Regions from separate parts of the Salinivibrio sp. PR932 genome, predicted to be linked through region 2. Evidence: predicted binding sites of a transcription regulator. Region 2 holds the regulator's gene; each other region holds the start of a gene.
What was found. The regulator PurR, encoded in region 2, represses purine synthesis genes. The targets are predictions, from matches to a motif close to TNANGNAAACGTTTNCNTNA.
Positions count from the first base shown of each region.

Region 1 (7,018 bases), on a different contig from region 2:
TTAAAAGGTGTGAACCAAGACGGCGTACCTTGGCGCATCGCGATTGAAAAGCCTAGTGCCGGCACACAGTCGGTGCAAGAGATTATTGAGCCTGGGGATATGGCGGTTGCTACCTCAGGGGATTATCGCAATTACTTTGAGCATGATGGGGTACGCTATTCGCACATCATTGATCCAGCAACAGGACGACCGATTCATCATCGCTTAGTGTCTGTCACAGTGTTGGACCCGTCTTGTATGACGGCGGATGGTTTGGCAACAGGCTTCATGGTACTTGGACCAGAGAAAGCCGTTGCATTGGCAAATCAAGCCAATATTCCTGCCTTTATGGTAGTGAAAACGGATGACGGTTTTAAAGAAATCGCATCTGAGGCGTTTAAGCCTTATTTAAAGCGTTAAATACGCAATAACGATAGTAGGTGAGCAATTATGTCAGTATTTCTTATCACCTTTGCTGTTTTTGTACTTGTGATTGCAGGGATGGCGATCGGCTACATCGTACAGCAAAAAACCATCAGTGGGAGCTGTGGTGGCCTAGGCGCAATCGGTATTGAAAAAGAATGCGACTGCCCAGAGCCGTGTGATGCACGTAAAAAGCGAGAAGCGCGTGCAGAGAAAACCCGTGAGTGGAAGAAAAACCAAATTATCTAGCCGAGACCTGACGCGATCAGGTGTACAGTAGATAGCCACCAGTGAGTCACTCTGTCTTATCTGGTGGCCATGCAGGATTGTCATGAAGAAAATCATCCATATCGACATGGATTGTTTCTATGCGGCAGTGGAGATGCGTGATAACCCTGCCTTGCAACAGGTGCCTCTTGCTATTGGCGGGTCACCTGATGGGCGAGGGGTGATTGCTACCTGCAATTATCCCGCGCGTCGCTTTGGGATCCGTTCCGCGATGGCGACAGCTCAAGCACTTAAACTATGTCCCGGTCTGACGGTCATGCGTGGCAATATGGCCAAGTACCGCGCCGTTTCTCAGCAGCTTCATGCTATTTTTCATCGTTATACCGATATTATTGAGCCCCTCTCTCTTGATGAGGCTTACTTAGATGTTACAGATTGCGACAGTCATCAAGGCTCGGCAACCCGTATTGCAGAAGCGATTCGTCACACCATTCGCGACGAGCTATCATTAACCGCGTCGGCAGGCGTCGCGCCAATCAAGTTTCTCGCCAAAGTCGCCTCAGATATCAACAAACCGGATGGCTTATGCGTGATCACCCCTGACGAGGTCGACACCTTTGTGGCTGAACTCCCTTTGCAATGCATTCCGGGCGTAGGACGTGTCACCTTAACCAAGCTTCATGAACTGAATTTGTTTACCTGTAGAGATGTGCAGTGTAGCGATCATGGTGAACTGATCCAGCGGTTTGGTAAATTTGGGCAGGTACTATGGCAGCGAGCACACGGTATTGATCGACGTCCAGTGCAAGTGGAGCGGATACGTAAATCCGTTGGCGTAGAGCGCACTTTATCGCAAGATCTTGCGGCGCTGAATGATTGTTTACAGTGGTTAGACACTTTATACGAAGAGCTCCAACGGCGACTCGAAAAAGCCGATGCGAATGGACGGATTTGCCGCCAAGGGGTCAAACTCAAATTCAACGACTTTCAAACCACAACGGTTGCACACCGCTGTGAGCGGTTAGATCGAGGACTATTTGATACCTTGTTGCATGAAGCGTTTTATCGAGGCGAGGGTAGAGCGGTGCGGCTAATTGGTTTGTCGGTAGGGCTGGGGGACGATAATGACCCCCAGCTAAGTTTACTCGCTTAAGCGCGCTTTTCAGGAATCGCTTTTAAGATAGCGCGCATTTGTTGCCAATAGTGACCCACACTTTCAATGTTCACTTTCTCATCAGGTGAGTGAGGGAACTTAATCGTTGGACCAAACGAGATCATATCCATATCCGGGTAAGGTTTTTTAAATAGACCGCACTCTAATCCCGCGTGGATCACCATGATATCAGGCTTACGCTGATAGATAGCTTCATAGGTATCACGGAAAATATGCATGATTTCAGAGTCTGGATCAGGCTTCCATCCCGGGTAAGCGCCGGAAAACTCGACGGTCACGTTCGCTAAACCAGCCAGTGAGTGCAGCATGCCTTGCACCATTTCTCGCCCTGAATCGATCAATGAGCGGATCAAAAACAATCCCGTAATAGTATGCTCATCGGTTTGGATAACGCCTAAGTTCAGTGAGGTTTCTACCACACCCGGAACATCATCGCTCATCCGTATGACACCGTTTGGCGCCGCGTTTAAGGCCGCGAGTAGCCGAGATTGTACGGCTCGGGTCAATGGGTCGGCTTGATTGTCAGACGCATCGAGTACGACAGTGACGTTCTCCTCCAAGCGTCCCAACTCATCGTGAAGCAACTGCGCGTAGTTATCTATCGCCGCGGCTAATGCGTCTTTTTGCTCGACTGGCACGGCAATATCTGCAAAGGCTTCACGCGGGATGGCGTTACGCAATGTACCGCCTCGCAATGCAATCAGGCTGACATCAATCTCACTGAGGTGATGGCTGAGCATGCGTGCAAGTAGCTTATTGGCATTGGCGCGACCCGTGTGAATATCCACCCCAGAGTGGCCGCCTTTTAGGCCTTTTATACCGACGGTAAAACGCGTAAAATTGTCGCCGATGGTGTGACGCTCGACCGGAAAGTGCATGCTAGCATCGACGCCGCCCGCACAGCCCATGTAGATTTCCCCTTCTTGTTCGGAGTCTGTGTTCAGTAACACTTCCCCTTCAAGCCAGCCTGCTTCTAGGCCAAATGCACCGTCCATCCCAGCTTCTTCATTGGTGGTAAGCAACACTTCGAGTGGGCCATGTTCAATGTCATCAGCCGCTAAGACGGCAAGGCAGGAGGCCATCCCAATACCGTTATCGGCGCCTAATGTCGTGCCATCCGCCGTGACCCACTCGCCATCGATATAAGGGCGAATCGGATCGGTGGTAAAGTCGTGCTCGGTGTGCTCGTTTTTCTGCGGCACCATATCAAGGTGGGCTTGTAGTACTACACCTTTGCGGTTTTCCATTCCCGGCGTCGCCGGTTTGCGGATAAAAATATTGCCAGTGGGATCTTGGCGAACCTCTAAACCTCGGCCTTTCGCCCAATCGACAATGAATGCTGCCAATTGTGCTTCGTGGTAAGAGGGATGTGGAATAGCACAAATCTGGTCAAAAAAAGCCCAAACAGGCTGGGGTGATAATTGGCTGATCTCAGACACGGTAGACTCCATTTTATTTTATTGTTGGCCTTTTAAACAGTAGGCCTTACTGAAATAGATGGACTTTACCAAGCATACCACTGTCGACTAGGTGGTGACAGTCGCAGGATCAAGGGAAGGAAAAACAGAGTGCATGCCGGATATCTAGGCGTGGTGGGCGTAATAAAACTACAAAATATGAACTTTTTGTGACTCTAGTCACTCTATTGCTTGTAATATAATTACGTGTGGGTTATTATCTAGACACTGATAACACAGGTTATCGATTGTTCATGGAGTGAACCCGAGTATTCGCCTCCAAGGAACCGAGACAAAATGTGAACAACATTAGGTTTAAACTTGAGAGAGGTAAAAACGATGGAAGGTATGGTATCTAACTACTACTGGAACCAACAGTCAGTATATACCAAAGGATTCACGTATCCGGCGCCGTTCGGGTACCGCAAGTAAGTTTTACGATTCCCCCGCTCTTACAGAGACATTTCTGATCCAGAAGCAAACGCTTTAGTTCTGGCGCCACACAAAGTTGTGGCGTTTTTTTTATGGGTAGTATGTCAGATGCCTGATAAGCCAGTCATGATAGACAATCTTGTTGGCAACCATCACGAGAGTCATGACATTCCGATCAATTCATGCGGTTTCGTGCTGGAAATTTCCTTCATCGATCGGTAAGATTTGCGCCAATTTTTGACACGCAAACGTTTTCCTTTTGCATCTTATGATGCGCCACCTTTTATTCGGGATACCAACGATGTTAGAGCGTTTATTTAAACTCAGCGAGCATGGCACGGATCTTCGCACCGAAGTTATTGCCGGTGTGACCACCTTCCTCACCATGGCCTACATCATTTTCGTGAACCCATCTATTTTGGCTGAAGCAGGAATGGACAAGGGCGCCGTATTTGTTGCCACCTGTTTGGCTGCTGCCGTCGGCTGTTTTGTGATGGGAATTGTCGCCAACTATCCGGTCGCTCAAGCGCCAGGTATGGGCCTTAACGCTTTCTTCACCTACACAGTGGTGCTGCAAATGGGCCACTCGTGGCAGGTTGCGCTGGCTGCGGTGTTTATTTCGGGCTTGTGCTTTATTCTACTCAGTGTGTTGAAAATTCGTGAGTGGATTATCAACTCGATTCCTATGTCACTGCGCACCGGTATCTCGGCGGGTATCGGTTTGTTTTTAGCGCTCATCGCACTGCAAAATGCGGGGATCGTTGTGGATCACCCGGCAACCCTGGTCGCACTGGGTGATGTGACGGCATTTGCGCCAGCGATGGCAGCACTCGGCTTTTTCCTCACAATTGGTTTGGTGCATCGTGGCCTAAAAGGGGCGGTCATGATTGCGATTTTAGTGGTCACTGTGATTGGTATTGTCGCGGGTGATGTCCCTTACCACGGTGTGATGTCTGCGCCACCAAGCCTCGCGCCGACCTTTATGCAGCTTGATTTTGCCGGAGCCCTTGAAGTTGGTTTGGTGTCTATTGTGTTCGCATTTTTGTTTGTTGACCTCTTTGATACCGCAGGAACCTTAGTGGGTGTGGCACAGCGCGCGGAACTTTTGGACAAAGATGGTAAACTGCCGCGTTTAAATCGTGCATTACTGGCAGACAGTACCGCGACATCGGTCGGGGCGCTTTTAGGCACGTCGAATACAACCTCATATATTGAAAGTGTGTCAGGGGTAGCAGCGGGTGGCCGTACAGGACTCACTGCTGTTGTTGTAGGGATCTTATTCTTGCTTGCGCTATTTTTTGCGCCGCTCGCAGGTATGGTCCCAGCGTACGCAACAGCTGGCGCTCTCTTTTATGTTGCGATTTTGATGATGTCAGGTCTTGTAGGGATTAACTGGCGAGATTTGACCGAAGCCGCACCTGTGGTCGTGGTGTGCTTGCTGATGCCGCTCACTTACTCGATTGCGAGCGGGATTGGCCTTGGCTTTATTGCGTTTTGTGCCGTAAAAACCTTTGCGGGCAAAGGGCGTGAGGTCCCTGTCAGTATCTGGATCTTGGCTGGATTGTTCTTACTCAAGTTCGTTTTCTTGGTGTAAAACAGCCGCCCACATTGACGTTATAACAAGGCGAGAAACGCCACGAGGTTTTCATCATGAGTAACAAGTTCATCATCACCTGGGACAACATGCAGATGTACACACGCCAATTGGCGGAGAGGCTGCTACCCGCTGACCAGTGGCAGGGAATTATTGCTGTGAGTCGCGGTGGCTTGGTGCCTGCCGCCATTCTTGCCCGTGAGCTAGGCATTCGCTATGTCGATACGGTGTGTATCTCGAGCTACGATCATGATCATCAGCGCGATATGCGTGTCGTGAAACAAGCACCGGGGGATGGTGAAGGCTTTATTGTGGTGGACGACTTGGTTGATACAGGCGGAACCGCAGAAATGGTACGCCAACTCTATCCCAAAGCACGCTTTGTGACTGTAAGCGCCAAACCTGCGGGTAAGCATCTTGTTGACGATTATATCGTCGATATTGCGCAAGACACATGGATTGAGCAGCCATGGGATATGGCGGTGAGCTATGTGGATCCGATTGCCAAATAATAGCTAGCAAGGTTATTGATAATCTGCTGTCAACAAAACGTCGCACACAGTTGCGGCGTTTTTTCGTTTCTAGGGACGCGATTGACTGAAAATCATGGCCTTGCTGTGAGTATGGTTTACACTAGGAGCGTCATAAACTGAACGCTCGGGAGTGAACGTGTCGGAAAGCGAATCTCAAAATTTGTCGGTCAAGCTGTTTGCCAAACACAGACATGCCAAAGAAACGTCGACATTGTTTGGCGCTATCCAGCAAATCGATCAAGCGAGTTATTCGGCGTTTGATGGAGACAGCGAGCGCAGCTGGTATCGAATGCGGCGTCGTGGACAATGGACGTGGCAAGGAGTAGATCCGGTAGAGATGGAAGCCATTTTTGCCCGTATTGCTCATTCGGATAATTCACGCTCCGTCGACAGTCTGCTGGATACGGTAGAAGGCTACCGCTCGGGAAATTGGAACTACGAGTGGACAGCAGTGGGCATGCAGCATCAAAAGCGCGCCCAAGCGCTGGCAGACAAAGGGGAGCATCAAGCGGCGAGTCAGCAATGGCTGCAAGCCTGTACCTATTTCGGTATCGCGGCGTATCCTCACCTCAAAGGCGATACGCTCGCTTTGCAATCGGAAACGCTGGCCTATAAAGCCTTTGAGCATGCGATGGATAAACTTCCCTTCACGGTTAAAACCGTAGAAACAACGCTCGATGGCAAATCGCTAAAAGGTTACCTGTATCTGCCAAGAACCGATGCGACCCTGCCGGTGGTCATTCTCAGTGGCAGCTTAGACAGTTTGCAAACCGATTTATGGCGGGTATTCGTCGATTACTTTGCCCCCGCAGATATCGCGGTATTGACCTTAGATATGCCATCAGTGGGTCACAGCAGTCATTGGCATCTCAATGAAGATACCAGCCGCTTACATCGTGCCATGTTAGATAAACTGGCGGAGGTACCTTGGGTGGATCACCACCGTGTGGGCACCATGGGGATCCGGTTTGGCGCGAATCCGGCGGTACGGTTAGCCTTTCTTGAACCACACAGAGTCAAAGCGAGTGCGGCGCTGGGAGGCATCGTGCATTCGCTATTAACCAATGCACAAATGATGAAAAAAATGCCACCCATGTACCTCGATACACTAGGGTCGCGGCTCGGTCGCCATATTCCTATCGACACGCTTCGGACACGGCTACAGGCGTGGTCACTCAAAAACCAAGGCTTACTCACC
Region 1 covers NZ_MUFM01000006.1:86,629-93,646, reverse strand. The annotation lists gene BZG84_RS04610 (FAD:protein FMN transferase) at 1-399, shown strand, start outside; gene nqrM ((Na+)-NQR maturation NqrM) at 430-651, shown strand; gene dinB (DNA polymerase IV) at 734-1,783, shown strand; gene BZG84_RS04595 (aminoacyl-histidine dipeptidase) at 1,780-3,243, opposite strand; gene BZG84_RS04590 (NCS2 family permease) at 3,995-5,287, shown strand; gene gpt (xanthine phosphoribosyltransferase) at 5,344-5,799, shown strand; gene frsA (esterase FrsA) at 5,957-7,018, shown strand, end outside.
Region 1: the regulator PurR is predicted to act here: its motif matches at 3,934-3,953, upstream of BZG84_RS04590 (NCS2 family permease).

Region 2 (7,018 bases):
GGGAAGACACCCAGTAAGGCGAGAGAGCCAAGCACCGACGGAGACACCACATCGCCGAGTGCGTCGATTTGGGCCAGTTGGGTCCCTGCATTCACGTATACCGCGGTGCCTGGCAGCATCCCTAACTGGCTAACCCAATAGAAGGTGCGGGTTTTGAACGAGGTTAGTCCCATCACCAAGTTAATCAGAAAAAACGGGAAAATCGGGATCAGGCGGAGGGTCAACAGATACAAGCGACCGTCTTTCTCTATGCCGCGATTAATGGTGTCGAGCTTACTGCCAAATTTAGCTTGGACCCAGTCACGTAGCATAAAACGGCTGACCAAGAAGGCGAGGGTAGCGCCAATCGAGCTGGCAAAGGAGACCAACACTAATGCCCACCAAAAGCCAAAGAGTGCCGCGCCCAATAGACTGGCCACTGCCGCACCCGGTAAGGACAGGGCGGTCATCACCACATAGCCGACAAAAAACACCAGGCTTGCGATGGTCGCGTTTTCGATAATGTAATCATTCAATGCCACTTGTTGTGCTTTGGCGTTTTCAAGCGTGAGCCACTGGCTGAGATCTAAACTGAACCAAAGTGTTACAAGCGCCACCACCACTAAACCAAGCAATATCTTTTTTACTGGCATACTGTGTCTCGTCCGATAGTAAATGGGTCCCAGTTATTACTTTAGGTACTGTAGCTGAATTAACTGGCTGATTTGTCGGTTACATTGAGGAACTGTGTCCTTAATCGTACCTTTAACCAGACCCGACCGATCGCAAGAAACTTTCGCTATTAGTCAGAAATTAGTTTGAATGATGATTTATTGAGCGTTTAGCTCGTTCAGAAAAAGCGACACCGCCATAAAGGCGGTGTTGGACGCGAACATTGCTCACAAAAAAGGTAGAGAGGTATGGGGGTTGTGAGGAATTAATTTTCTAAATGTTGTAATAATTCTTGGCGACGTTGGGGTGGAACCACAGACCAATGCTTGCCAGTAATCGCACCTTCTAGTGACCACAGTAACTCCAAGCTTAGCTCTTTTTCATGCGCAGAAAGGAGCGCTTTATAGGCATTGACGGCACCTTGTTGCTGTAAGCTTTCAGGCGTCTCAATACCTGCTTTTTTCAGCATGCGCTCGGTCGCGAGCCGTAAATTAGGCAAGTCTTTTAAACGAGACGGTGCGGCTTGTTTTTTCAAAGTACGATCGCGTGTCGCGACATCCAGCGCTTCTTTGGCTTCAGTGAGCAGTTTATCTTGGTCATCCCACCAGTATTCAGGAATCGCAAAATATTTCGTCACAACGGGAAAGCCCCGCTTTTTATACACGTAGGGTGATAAGCCTTGTTTTTTTAATAGTGCTTCGTTTTCTTTTCCAGCACGTAAATGGAGAGTGTTGTTAACGACAAGTGCGAACATGGTGTCTTCACAAAAGATACCAAACCCACCAAACATTGAACGGGACTTTATACTGCCCAATTTGGCAAATAACTTCATTGCGTTCTTTAAAGCTGGTTTATCCATTTGATTAAAATCTCGATGAATTACTAATGCCTAAAAAAGACGTCATAATGTAACAAGGCAAGATCGCAGAATTGTCAACGAGCCATCAAATTTGTCAGCTTTGATATGTTGGCAACCCCGCTACCGTTGATATTTTGACATCATGTCAAATTACCATTAGGCCGGAGGCTTTGCGTCCCATGCTTTCGCCATGGTTTGCCTTGTTCAATCGCTATTAAGCATATAATAATTAGACACCGATGTCGTCCTCTCCTATTACGCAAAGTGTGATCTTGGTTCAGGGTGGGTGTAATTGATGAACTAGAGTAAAAGCACTATAGGAAGAGTAGTCGCGTAAAAAAGCACCGCCAAGGCATTGACGGTGCTCTTCATAAAAATTTCGTTAAAACATTAAGATAGTGTTTTAACTGACTGTCGACTCACTAGTGCAGGTTGCATTTCGAACACTTGCTGTTGAGTCTCGTTGTTGGCAATTCGCGCGAGCAAGAGCTTGACGGCCGTTTTGCCTAGGCGGCGTTTGGGCTGGTGAATAGTTGTCAATGGTGGCGAGAAATACTCGGTGAGATCAATATTATCGTAACCAATCACCGATATATCATCTGGCACTTTCAAGCCGTGCTCGTTAAATGTACTAATGGCCGCTAATGCCATAATGTCATTAAAACAAAACACAGCGGTCGGGCGGTCTGACATTGTCGCTAATTGCTTCGCTGCAATTTGCGCTTGATCGGCTTCAAAATCTGCCTCAATCAACCAATTTTCATTTACTGGAATGTTGGCTTCTTTTAACGCGCGGAAATAACCGTTTAAGCGATGCTTACAGGTATTTTTATCCATTTGGCCAGAAATGCAGCCAATCCTAGTATGACCATTATCAATAAAGTGTTTGGTAGCAAGGTAACCGCCCAATTCAGCGTTATCTTCTATACGGTCTGTATCGATATGATGACTGCCCCAATCCATCACGACCATAGGCAGATCGCGTTTTTTTTCTAATAACAGCATCAAATCTTCGTTGAGGTCAGAGCACACCACAATGAGTCCGTCGACGCGTTTTTCAGACAACATACGCAGGTAGTCGCGTTGCTTTTCAAGGTTACCCTCGGTATTGCAGAGAATCAGCGTGTAGCCTTGCTTATAGCAATAGTCTTCCACACCGTGAACCAGTTCGGCGAAAAAGGGGTTGGTGGATTTAGTCACCAACATACCCAGTGTACGTGTTGTATTGCACTTCAAGCTTCGCGCCACAGCACTTGGGGCGTAGTTCAATTCTTCAACCGCTTGCCATACTTTCTCAGTCGTCTTCTCTGCGACAAAGCGGGTTTTGTTTATCACGTGCGACACCGTCGTGGTCGATACACCGGCGAGACGCGCGACATCTTTAATCGTTGCCATCTTGATTCTTCTTTGTAGTAATGCGTAGGGATCGTTACTCGCGACCTTACAGAAAAACGCCGCTGTTTCTCAGCGGCGATGTCTTTCACAATCCCGGCACATCAGACGGTTGCGAAGGTAACGAATCCGATTTCATCCATTCTCATAGCTAATCGGTTGCGCTCTCAGTTTACTTAGGTTGGCGCACACTCGCAATTGGTCTGATCAGCGAAAACGGACCAACAGGCGGTTTTGTGAGCCAGCTATGATGTATTTGTCAATTAAGACACGATCAGTGGGCAGTTATGCTCTGGGTGCGTCAATACGGTCAGCGGGTATTGGTAGATGTCTGCCACTCTATCACTACTAAAACACTGCCACGGATCGCCGGATAGGACGATTCGACCTGCTTTCAGAAAATGCAGTTGATCGGCGTATTGCGCCGCCAAATTCAGGTCGTGCAACACTACGAGTACTGTCATTCCTTGGTCAGCGAGTGCTCGACAGCGCTTTAGGGTGTAATGTTGATGGGTAATATCTAAGGCCGAAGTGGGTTCATCCAGCATCAGAATCGCTTGATCCGGTGCGGTTTGTGCCAGCTGTAATGACACGCGCGCCATGTGTACGCGTTGTTTTTCACCGCCAGACAAAATCGGATACGGTCGATGAGCAAGATGGCTAATATCCCATGCCGTTAGTTGCTCGTTAGCCAGGGCCGCGATCTGTTCTCGGTTTGCCTTTAGTGGTGTCGCCCCCATCTCGACCACTTCTTGTGCTGAGAATGCAAACGTGAGCCCGCTATGTTGGGGCAGGAAGGCAACTCGTCGGGCAAATTCTTCGCCTTGCCACTGGCTCTTTGGCTGTTGCCAAAACTGCACACTGCCATGTTGATGTTTGTCGCTAATCAATTGCTTTAACAGTGTACTTTTCCCCGCACCATTCGGCCCGAGTAAAACGTGTAACTGGCCGGCAGTAAAGGCGAGATTAATCTCGCTTAGCAGTTGACGGCCGTTAAGCGCATAGCTGAGCTTGGAGATTTGAAGGGCAGAATCTGTCATTCGTGAACCACTGCTTTTCGTTGTTGAATAAGAAGCCATAGAAAGAAAGGAGCCCCCATTAGGGCGGTAATAATGCCAACCGGCAATTCGGCGGGTGCGACAATGACACGGGCAACAATGTCGGCCAAGGTCAGTAACAGGGCACCAAGAATGGCTGATAAGGGCACCAGTGTGCGATGATCCGGGCCGGCAATTAAACGTCCAATGTGTGGGATCACTAGACCCACAAAGCCGATAAGACCGGCAGCACTTACCGCAATGCCCATTCCCGCCGCAGTCACAACAATGAGTAGGCGTTTTAAATGGTGTACATCAATGCCCAAATACGCCGCTTCGTTTTCACCGAGCAAAAGGGCATTTAAGTGGCGTGCGCGCTGGTAGGCAAATACCGTGAGTAAGCATGCAGCGATGCCAGTGAGAACAATCTGTCCCCAAGTCGCACCGGTCAGTGACCCCATCGACCAAAGGGCGATGTCTCGTAACGTTTGATTATCCGCAACATAGTTAATCAAGCCTAATGCAGCGCCGGACAAAGCACTGATCGCAATGCCCGCTAGCAACATGATGGTTACCGAACTGCCCATGGCCGTTGTGCCAATTCTGTATACAAATAGGGTTGCCAGTAGTGCACCGATAAACGCAAAGGCAGGCACCGAAAACACAAAGCTGGCCTCGATACTGCCCCAAGAGAGCAATAGCAAGCCCAGTGCGCCTCCTAATGATGCGCCGCCAGAGACACCGATAATACCCGGGTCAGCGAGCGGGTTGCGGAAAAGCCCCTGCATCAAAGTGCCGCAAACGGCGAGCAATGCACCGATAAAAATACACAGCAAGGTTCGAGGTAATCGAACTTGTTGAACGATGGCGAGCACATGCGGCTCAATATTGTCATGCCAAGGGGTTAAGCTCTGTAAACTGGTCAGCCAGCCAAGTTGCCATTGTCCCACCGCAATAGATGTTATCCCTACGACGACAAGTGCGACGATGAGCGCCGGAAAAACATGCGACTGTGAGGATCGAAAAGACGCTTGCATTAGTCGTTCTCTCCAACGACAGCGCGCTGAATACGAATGGCTTCATCCAGTGATTTCAAGCTAAGCCCTCCCACTAATACACTGCCGTCAATTGGAATAATTCGCTGCTGTTGGAATGCGCGCGTGGCATTGAGTAAAGGCACGGCATCAGCGAGCCCTTCAACACCGCCTAGCTGGTCGAGAGAACGCTGCATGACCAAGATAAAGTCTGGATCAAAGCCAAGTAACGCTTCTGGCGACAGTGGTTTATAGCTACTGAGCGCCGCGGCGGCAGGGTTAGTCGCACCCATCAGCGACAACAAGGTATCCGGTGAGGTATTGGCTCCCGCGACACTGGCAGGACGTCCTTGGTGAACCAAAAGAAAGACACCTTTGAGCGAGGTTTTAGGGGCATGCGCTCTCAATGTCGCAAGCTTGGTGTCTATATCGGCCAGTAAGGCTGCGGCTTTGGACTCTGTATGAGTCAGGCTCGCGACTTTTTTAATCCGTGTTTTGAGTGTCTCGACGCTGGGTTCACTAGACAGTCGAGCCACGGTTACCCCTGACGCTTCGATTTTCTCCAAAACCGGGGTAGGGCCCATTTCATCTGAGCCTACGACTAGAGTCGGTGATAAAGACAGCACACCTTCGACGGCAAGTTGGCGGTGGTAGCCGACATTCGGCACTTCTTTGTTCGGAAGATGGCTGGTGACATCAATGCCAACTATCTGTTCTGTCGCGCCTAATTCAACCAGTAAGTCTGTTACACCAGCCCCTGCGCTGACTATGCGTGGTGATGCTGTGACTGAGAGTGAGAGTAGTGCAGAGACGAGGGCAAGCAGTCTAACCGCGGCAGTTGCCATGATGAATTCCTTTATTTATTAAACCAGTCAATGTGAGTGCAATGCTCGACGTCTGTCCATTACACACTGTTAGCGAACAGGAATGTAATTATGAGTTACAAACCTAATTACGAGCAATTATCGTTTACATTGCCATTAATGATCAATACAATCCTGCCAAATTGTTCATGATTCTCATTTGTAATTAACGCACAGGAAGACCCATGCTGGTAAAAACGGATGTCTCAAACCTATTCATGCCTTCTGCGATCAAACTTGCTATTGGTGCTGCCCTTGGCACATTGGCATTTATTCCTTCGGCGTTTGCGGATACGCAAAACACGGAGGATTCGTCATCAGACGTTATATCGGTGTATGCGAGCCGCATTGACGCACAAAAAGCGAACGGCGCTGCTGCTGTGAGCACGGTATCACTCGAAGAGATTGAAAAGCGGCAGGGAACCAGTGTGGCGGATCTGATTCGCCATTTGCCCAATGTAACCATTGCCGGTGGCGGGCGAGATGAATCACAAGCCATAGTGATTAGAGGGCTCAGTAGTGATAACGGACGCGTGGTCCAACTGATTGATGGTGTACGCCAGAATTTCTCTCTGGGGCATCGCTCAAGCTTGTTTATCGACCCGGAGTTACTCAAGACTGTTGATGTTGTTCGCGGTCCCGCGAGCACAGTGTGGGGTTCAGGAGCGATTGGTGGGATTGTTGCGCAAAACACCAAATCTGCTCAAGACTTCTTGGATGCTGACCAAGATATTGGTGGCTACTTGAAGCAAGGTTTCCACAGTAACGACAATGCATCGCGTACGAGTGGCGCTGTATTTGGGCGCACGGATAAGATTGATTGGCTAGTGCAGAGCTATTATCACGATGCTGATGACAATCAACTGGGCAATGGTAAAGCTTTATCCTACTCCGCGAGTCGTGAGAAAGGAGGACTTGCGAAGGTCACTTATACACCGTCTCTTGTGCACCAGTGGACTTTCTCGGCGCGCCAAGGCGACCGTGATGCCATGTCACCGTCGAATCCCTCGGTTCAAGACCCGTCAAGTAACTATCCATTGGTGCATCGCCAAACTCAAGACCAAAGCCTTGCTGTAGCGTATCAATACACACCAATGAATGATTGGGTTGACCTTTCATCTCGTGTCTATTGGAACGATACGCAAATGCAAGAATATCGTGTCGCAACCGATGAGCATGATG
Region 2 covers NZ_MUFM01000007.1:54,128-61,145, forward strand. The annotation lists gene lpdA (dihydrolipoyl dehydrogenase) at 1-632, opposite strand, end outside; gene BZG84_RS05085 (TfoX/Sxy family DNA transformation protein) at 917-1,510, opposite strand; cyclic di-GMP riboswitch class I at 1,618-1,720, opposite strand; gene purR (HTH-type transcriptional repressor PurR) at 1,901-2,905, opposite strand; gene BZG84_RS05095 (heme ABC transporter ATP-binding protein) at 3,166-3,942, opposite strand; gene BZG84_RS05100 (FecCD family ABC transporter permease) at 3,939-4,976, opposite strand; gene BZG84_RS05105 (heme/hemin ABC transporter substrate-binding protein) at 4,976-5,818, opposite strand; gene BZG84_RS05110 (TonB-dependent hemoglobin/transferrin/lactoferrin family receptor) at 6,022-7,018, shown strand, end outside.

Region 3 (7,018 bases), on a different contig from region 2:
CGATCCCTGTTGTTGAATGCGTCCTAGAATATCAGGCAGTGCTGCGGACTGACTTAACGTCAGGCCATTGATAGCGACAGCAATATCCCCTGCCTGTAAGCCGGATTGCTCAAAAAAGATTGGATTGCGTCCCGGAGTGAGGCGAAAGCCCTTTATTTGATCGCCTTCGCGCACTTGTGACAGCTGCACAAAGTCAAATAAGCGTTGCGGGTTCTGGCTAAGCTGCTGCGCTAAGTCGGCAGGCCAGTCAGGGCTGGTCTGCCGCTTGGTCGCCATCGACTTTGGGGGCGTCGACGCATCAGTAGGGGAGGAAAAAACGGTCTGCGGTGTACTATCTGCATCGACCCCTGGCATAAGGAGCGCTTCGCGTCTTGACCCTTGGCGTAATATCACCCGATCGGATAAGACTTGATCGACACTGACTTGGGTCCCTTTCACCTGCTCACCCACACCGTAAGTCACTTGACGACCGCCGTTCGCGATCACGGCCAATGCACGCTTAGGATCGGTACTGGCCACCACGCCAACCAAAGTTAGGCGTAGCCGGGTTTCAGGGACATTGGTTACTGCGTGTTGCGTGGGTTGAGCGGCTGCTTGATAGCGACCAAACAGCTGGGCATTGACGATAGGAGCCAACGAAAAAGGATCCGTCGCAGCGCGAGAGGACGACGCCGACTGGCTTGCTACGGACAATACAGGTGCGGGTGCAGGCGCATAAAACGCCCACACCATTCGCCCAGCCAACCATGCCAGAACGAGGAACAGTAAAATGTTTAGCCACGTCGCAAGTCGTGCCACCTGCTGCGGTGACACAGTGAACGTGCCATGCTGGCGTCCTGCCTTACGCATCATCCCTTCCAAACCAAATTGAGTCACCGAGTGTCCATTGATGGCTTTTTTTACCATCAAGTTCCATCATTAGATTACGAAAAGCTGGGCATACTAGCAAAAACACGATGTGATATTGAGATAATTTTCATTTTTGTCGTAACCCCACATCCTAACCAAGCCAACACATTTAGGTCAGATTGTACCTCGACGTTGTGATACTGCTCTAAAGGAATTTTTGTGCTAATGTCGCCCATCCGGATTGCGCAGGAGTTGAGTCATGAAAACACACGCATCGGCGCCCTTGACGGCAGTCAGGCTAGACAAGTGGCTATGGGCCGCACGGTTTTACAAAACACGGTCAATCGCACGCAACATGATTGACGGTGGTAAGGTGCATTATAATGGCCAGCGCGCCAAACCTAGCAAAATGGTTGAAGTAGGTGCTGAGATCCGACTTCGGCAAGGACACGAAGAAAAAACCATTACTGTATTAGAATTATCAGAGCAGCGTCAGGGTGCGCCGATTGCGCAGACGCTGTATCAAGAAACCCAAGACAGTATCAAACAGCGTGAGCACAACACGGAAATGCGTCGCTTACACGCACACAATCCGCGCCCAGAAAGCCGGCCGGATAAGAAACAACGCCGAGATATTCGTAAGTTTAAACAAGGCATAGAGTAAGGCCGATCCCACTAACCAGGCCCTAAGCCGGAGAGAGATTGCATGTCAAACGATCAACTACACCGTTACCTATTTAAAGATGTGTCTGTGCGTGGTGAGCTGGTCAAGCTCGATGAAACCTATCAACGCATCTTGGAAAACCAAGACTACCCTGCGCCCGTCCAAGCGCTATTGGGGGAGATGCTTGTCGCCACCAGCTTACTCACTGCCACCTTAAAATTTGAAGGCTCGATTACCGTGCAACTACAAGGCGACGGTCCGGTATCACTGGCGGTGATCAATGGTGACCACCAGCAGCAACTGCGCGGTACCGCACGCCTGAAAGGCGACATCAAAGCCGATGCAACTCTACCTGAAATGCTCGGTAAGGGGCAGCTCATTATCACCATCGAACCAGTCGACGGCGAACGCTATCAAGGCATTGTGGGCTTAGACTCGGATCATCTGCAAGGCTGCCTTGAAGACTACTTTGCGCGTTCAGAGCAACTGGAAACGCGACTTTGGTTGCGCACCGGTGAGTTTGAAGGCAAACGCCACGCGGCCGGAATGATGCTGCAAGTGCTACCGGATGGCAAAGGGGACGATAACGACTTTGACCATTTGGCGAAGCTGACCGAAACGGTTAAAAATGACGAATTATTTGGCCTTGACGCAAAAGACGTCCTTTATCGTCTATATCACCAAGAAAGCGTCACCGTTTTCGATCCTCAGTCAGTATGCTTTAAATGCAGCTGCTCACGCGAGCGCAGCGCACAAGCGATAGCCGCGATTGAGCGCAGCGAAATCGATAAAATGATTGCAGAAATGGGCACAATTCGTTTGCACTGTGATTATTGCGGCAGTGATTATGCGTTTGACAGCGTCGATGTCGCAGCCATCTTTGAGCAGAATGCCGATTCATCGTCACAAATGCAGTGAAAAACGTGCTACATATTTAGTTGCATAAAACAAAGAAACCCAACTTAGTTCAAAAGCCAGCATCAAGCTGGCTTTTTTCTTGGTCTCCTCGGACACATCTCACATTTTTTTACGCATTAATTTTGTACAAACAATAAGAGCTCTGTGGGTAGCGCAAACGTTTAACTAAGCGTTACCATAGAGGGAGTCACGTCACCTGGTGGTCAGTACCCTACAATCAAAATAGCCCTAGTGTGCGTGCGGTAATTTTTTGCAGTAACTCCCTGAATGGCACTATTCAGGTTGCTAGCATAAAGACAGTTAACAACATCTTACCCCAAGGAGCACCTATGACTGTCCTGAACGTCGAATCCGAAGTCGCCGGCATCGATCTTTCCCGTCATGGTCTGGAAAATGTCAAAGAAGTCATTCGCAATCCCTCTTATGAACAGCTGTTCGAGGAAGAAACCAAACCTGGGCTGGAAGGCTACGAAAAAGGCGTGGTGACTGAGCTCGGCGCTGTGGCGGTGGATACCGGTATTTTTACTGGCCGTTCACCAAAAGATAAATACATTGTGCGTGATGACACCACCCGCGATACCGTGTGGTGGTCCGATCAAGGGAAAAACGATAACAAGCCGATTGATCACGCCGTTTGGAAAGATTTAAAAGCTTTAGTCACCCAGCAACTCTCTGGCAAACGTCTGTTTGTGATTGATGGCTACTGCGGTGCCAACCCTAACACACGTTTACGGATCCGTGTGATCACCGAAGTGGCGTGGCAAGCGCACTTTGTGAAAAACATGTTTATCCGTCCTACCGATGAAGAGCTAAAAGACTTTGAGCCCGACTTTGTGGTCATGAACGGTGCTAAATGCGTCAACAATAAATGGCGCGAGCAGGGTTTGAACTCGGAAAACTTCACGGTCTTCAATCTTACCGAGCGCATGCAGCTTATCGGCGGGACATGGTACGGCGGCGAGATGAAAAAAGGCATGTTTGCGATGATGAATTATTTCTTGCCCTTGCAAGACATCGCGTCCATGCACTGCTCGGCAAATATGGGCAAAGACGGCGACGTCGCGATTTTCTTCGGCCTATCTGGCACGGGTAAAACAACCCTCTCCACCGATCCGAAGCGTCAGCTGATTGGCGACGACGAACACGGCTGGGACGATCATGGTGTGTTTAACTTTGAAGGCGGCTGCTATGCAAAAACCATTAAGCTGTCCAAAGAAGCAGAGCCCGATATTTACAATGCCATTCGCCGCGATGCGCTGCTTGAAAATGTCACTGTACGCGGTGATGGCCGTATCGACTTTGACGATAACTCCAAAACCGAAAACACCCGAGTCTCTTACCCGATTTATCATATCAATAATATCGTTAAGCCAGTGTCGAAAGGCGGACATGCCAACAAGGTGATCTTCCTCTCCGCGGATGCGTTTGGTGTGCTACCGCCGGTGTCTAAACTGACGCCTGAGCAGACCAAGTATCACTTCCTGTCTGGCTTTACCGCGAAACTGGCCGGCACTGAGCGTGGTATTACCGAGCCGACACCTACCTTCTCAGCTGCTTTCGGGGCCGCATTCTTGACCTTGCACCCAACCAAGTATGCAGAAGTGTTGGTCAAACGTATGGAAGCGGCAGGTGCAGAAGCCTACCTAGTGAATACTGGTTGGAACGGCTCAGGCAAGCGTATTTCGATTAAAGATACCCGCGCCATTATTGACGCTATCTTAGATGGTTCGATTGAGAAAGCAGAAACGAAGACGATTCCTATCTTCAATCTCACCGTGCCCGTCTCACTCGACGAGGTCAACGATGGCATCCTTGACCCGCGTGATACCTATGTCGATCCACTCCAGTGGGAAAGCAAAGCGAAGGACCTTGCCCAACGCTTTATCGATAATTTCGACAAGTATACCGACACCCCAGAAGGGGCTGCTTTGGTTTCAGCCGGGCCTCTGCTCGACTAAATCATCCCACTTACGCCCCATAGCAATATGGGGCGTACTTTTTGCCTAGCAGTTGAATTTAGGCCACTTTTGCGCCAGTCTTAATCCATTCATCGTCACCGTTTCTCGCTCCGATAGGATTTGCCCATGCGCATCCTGGCCAAACTGATTGCCAGCTTGATCATCCTGATTGTCACCGCGCTTTTCGTGGTTGTGGTGCTTTTGCATACCCGATACAGCACACCTGTCTTTAATACCGTCTCCCAGACTCTGTTACCCGGTAAACTCACCGCGGCACAAGTGGGGTATCACTGGCGCTCACCGCTGCAACTGACATTGATTCAACCGGATTATCAAGCCTCCCAAACCGATTGGCATGCGGACAAACTACAACTTTATATAGACCCCGCCACCTTTCCACACATTGCTTGGCTACGCATTGATGGTATGGATATTGACCTTGATGCGCTGGACGCCAACCCATTTCAGGAATTACCTCAAGGGCTGACTATTGGTCGAGTGCTACTAAGTGATGTCACCCTACACACGGGGCACTGGCAAGCCACCAATGTCCGTGCACAACTCGATAATTGGCAAAAAGGCGCCCAAGCCTATGGCACAGTGAAAGGACGAGCACAATGGGAAATAGGCTCGCTTAACGGACAAGGTATCGCCTTAACCCAGTTACTACTGGATGCGAAACCGAGCGACCAAGGGTGGAACATTCTAGGCGCCTCGATGCAGTGGCAACGCGCTGCAATCAGTGCGCAGGGCCATTGGCAACCCGGTACCCTCGCGCTCGAGCAACTCACCATCAGCGATGCGGTGATTGATAGCGAGCAAACCCGCCAGACGCTCGCGCAAGCACTCGCGGCTTGGCCTCATGATACCGTGTTAACCGTCGCCCGCGCCGACGTAAGACAACTCAGCGCAGAAACGCATCCCCTGTCGGTGAACCAGTTAACCTTCTCGGCACAAAATCTTCGTTTCGCACCCGACACGCCTTGGTGGTATCAACCGGCGATGCGATTGTCATTCAACGCCGATTATCTACGCTGGCAAGGCCAAACTTGGGAACAACCGCTGGGCGATATCGAGTGGCGAGATAACACAGTGATCGTCAATCAGCTCACCAGCCAATTGCAGGAAGGCTTTTTTGCTGTGTCTGGCCAATTCGCCCAGAACAATTGGCAAATAGACCGTTTCCAAGCCAACGGTTTAACCCTCTCTCGCCAAGAACTTGCTCCCATTCTAGCCCTGTTACCCGGTATACCGACCCAACTGAGCATCACCAGTTTACAGTTAAAGCATAACGAGTGGCTCAACTTATCCCCTGACTTTGCCACCAAAATCAGTGGTATTGATGTGGATGGCCAGTCTCTTGAGATCCGCGACGGCGAGCTGGTCAATGGTCTCATCACAGCCAGCGCCAACCATGCAAGTATTAACCAGCAGTGGCTCGCAGAGCCCTACCTGCGTCTTGAGGCTCATGATCGCAAGCTTCAGCTACACCAATTTTTACTGGGGTTTCCCGATGGCCAACTGGCGCTATCTGGACAGATCAATCTCGCCGCACCAAGCCGACCTTGGTCGCTGGCCGTTGACGGTTTGCAAATTCCCTTGTCCATTTACCATGCTTGGTTTGAGTGGCCATTGCCGCTAGATGGCTTTCACGATATTGAGGGGCAATGGTCAGGATTGGCAGGAGACGCACACAGCTTTAAGGTGGGGTTGAACGGTCAATTAGCCGTGACTTTCCTCGACAGCGCAGCGGCGCAAACAGACCCATCTGTGGACGAGCCATGGTCTATTCGGCTTGCACACTGGTTGAAAGGGGAGACTGTTCCGCCTGAGGAAAGCCGCTTAGTTCCGCTACCCTTTGCATCGCTGACGCTCAATGCCGATCGCGGTGACATTCGCGCCACGCTCAGCGGCGAGCAAACCCTGTCACTTCGCTGGCCGATTTATCAAGCGACAGAGCCTAACGTCGGCGAATAAAGCGCTAACGCAGCAGAGCCAGTTGCGGGGCCGGTTGCGTGGTTGCCGCATCATCCGATGGCAGTAAAACATAAGTGCCCGTGAACACCCCAGCCTGTTCGTCACCACTGAAAAACGCCACTTCTAGCGTCACCCGCGCTCGACGCCCGTTTTCGAGTCGGTCTAGATCGCCGCTTAAACTGTCTAAAGACACGCTGGCGCGGGGACGCTCTGCCACCGGACGACGATAGCGAATATGGCTGTCTGCGAGCACAATATCAGCACTCAACTGGCGCTCTTTCATCAGCAACCACACCATGCCCCAACCAGCGAGCGTGGCAAGACTGAAAATGCTGCCTGCAAACATGGTGTGATGCGGGTTTAAGTTGGCATTGAGGTTAGCGCACACTTCGAAGCGATAACCGGTAAATTGATTGATTTTGACCCCCATTTTGTCACTAATGGGGATCTGGTGCTGCCAACGCCTTTGCAGTTCAGCGCACCATTCAGGTCGACGCACCACATCCGACAGTGGGTCTAAATGCTTCACCATTTGTTGGTGTCGGATAGGGCCACGCTCATCACTCAACTCACCTTGGCTAATGAATTCATGCTTGGCGTAAAAACTGACCGCGTCCTCACGCGCATTACAGACTAAGCGCTTGGCCCCTTC
Region 3 covers NZ_MUFM01000014.1:19,991-27,008, forward strand. The annotation lists gene gspC (type II secretion system protein GspC) at 1-906, opposite strand, end outside; gene hslR (ribosome-associated heat shock protein Hsp15) at 1,109-1,513, shown strand; gene hslO (Hsp33 family molecular chaperone HslO) at 1,556-2,431, shown strand; gene pckA (phosphoenolpyruvate carboxykinase (ATP)) at 2,761-4,389, shown strand; gene BZG84_RS08750 (AsmA family protein) at 4,516-6,366, shown strand; gene BZG84_RS08755 (bifunctional GNAT family N-acetyltransferase/hotdog fold thioesterase) at 6,371-7,018, opposite strand, start outside.
Region 3: the regulator PurR is predicted to act here: its motif matches at 2,581-2,600, upstream of pckA (phosphoenolpyruvate carboxykinase (ATP)).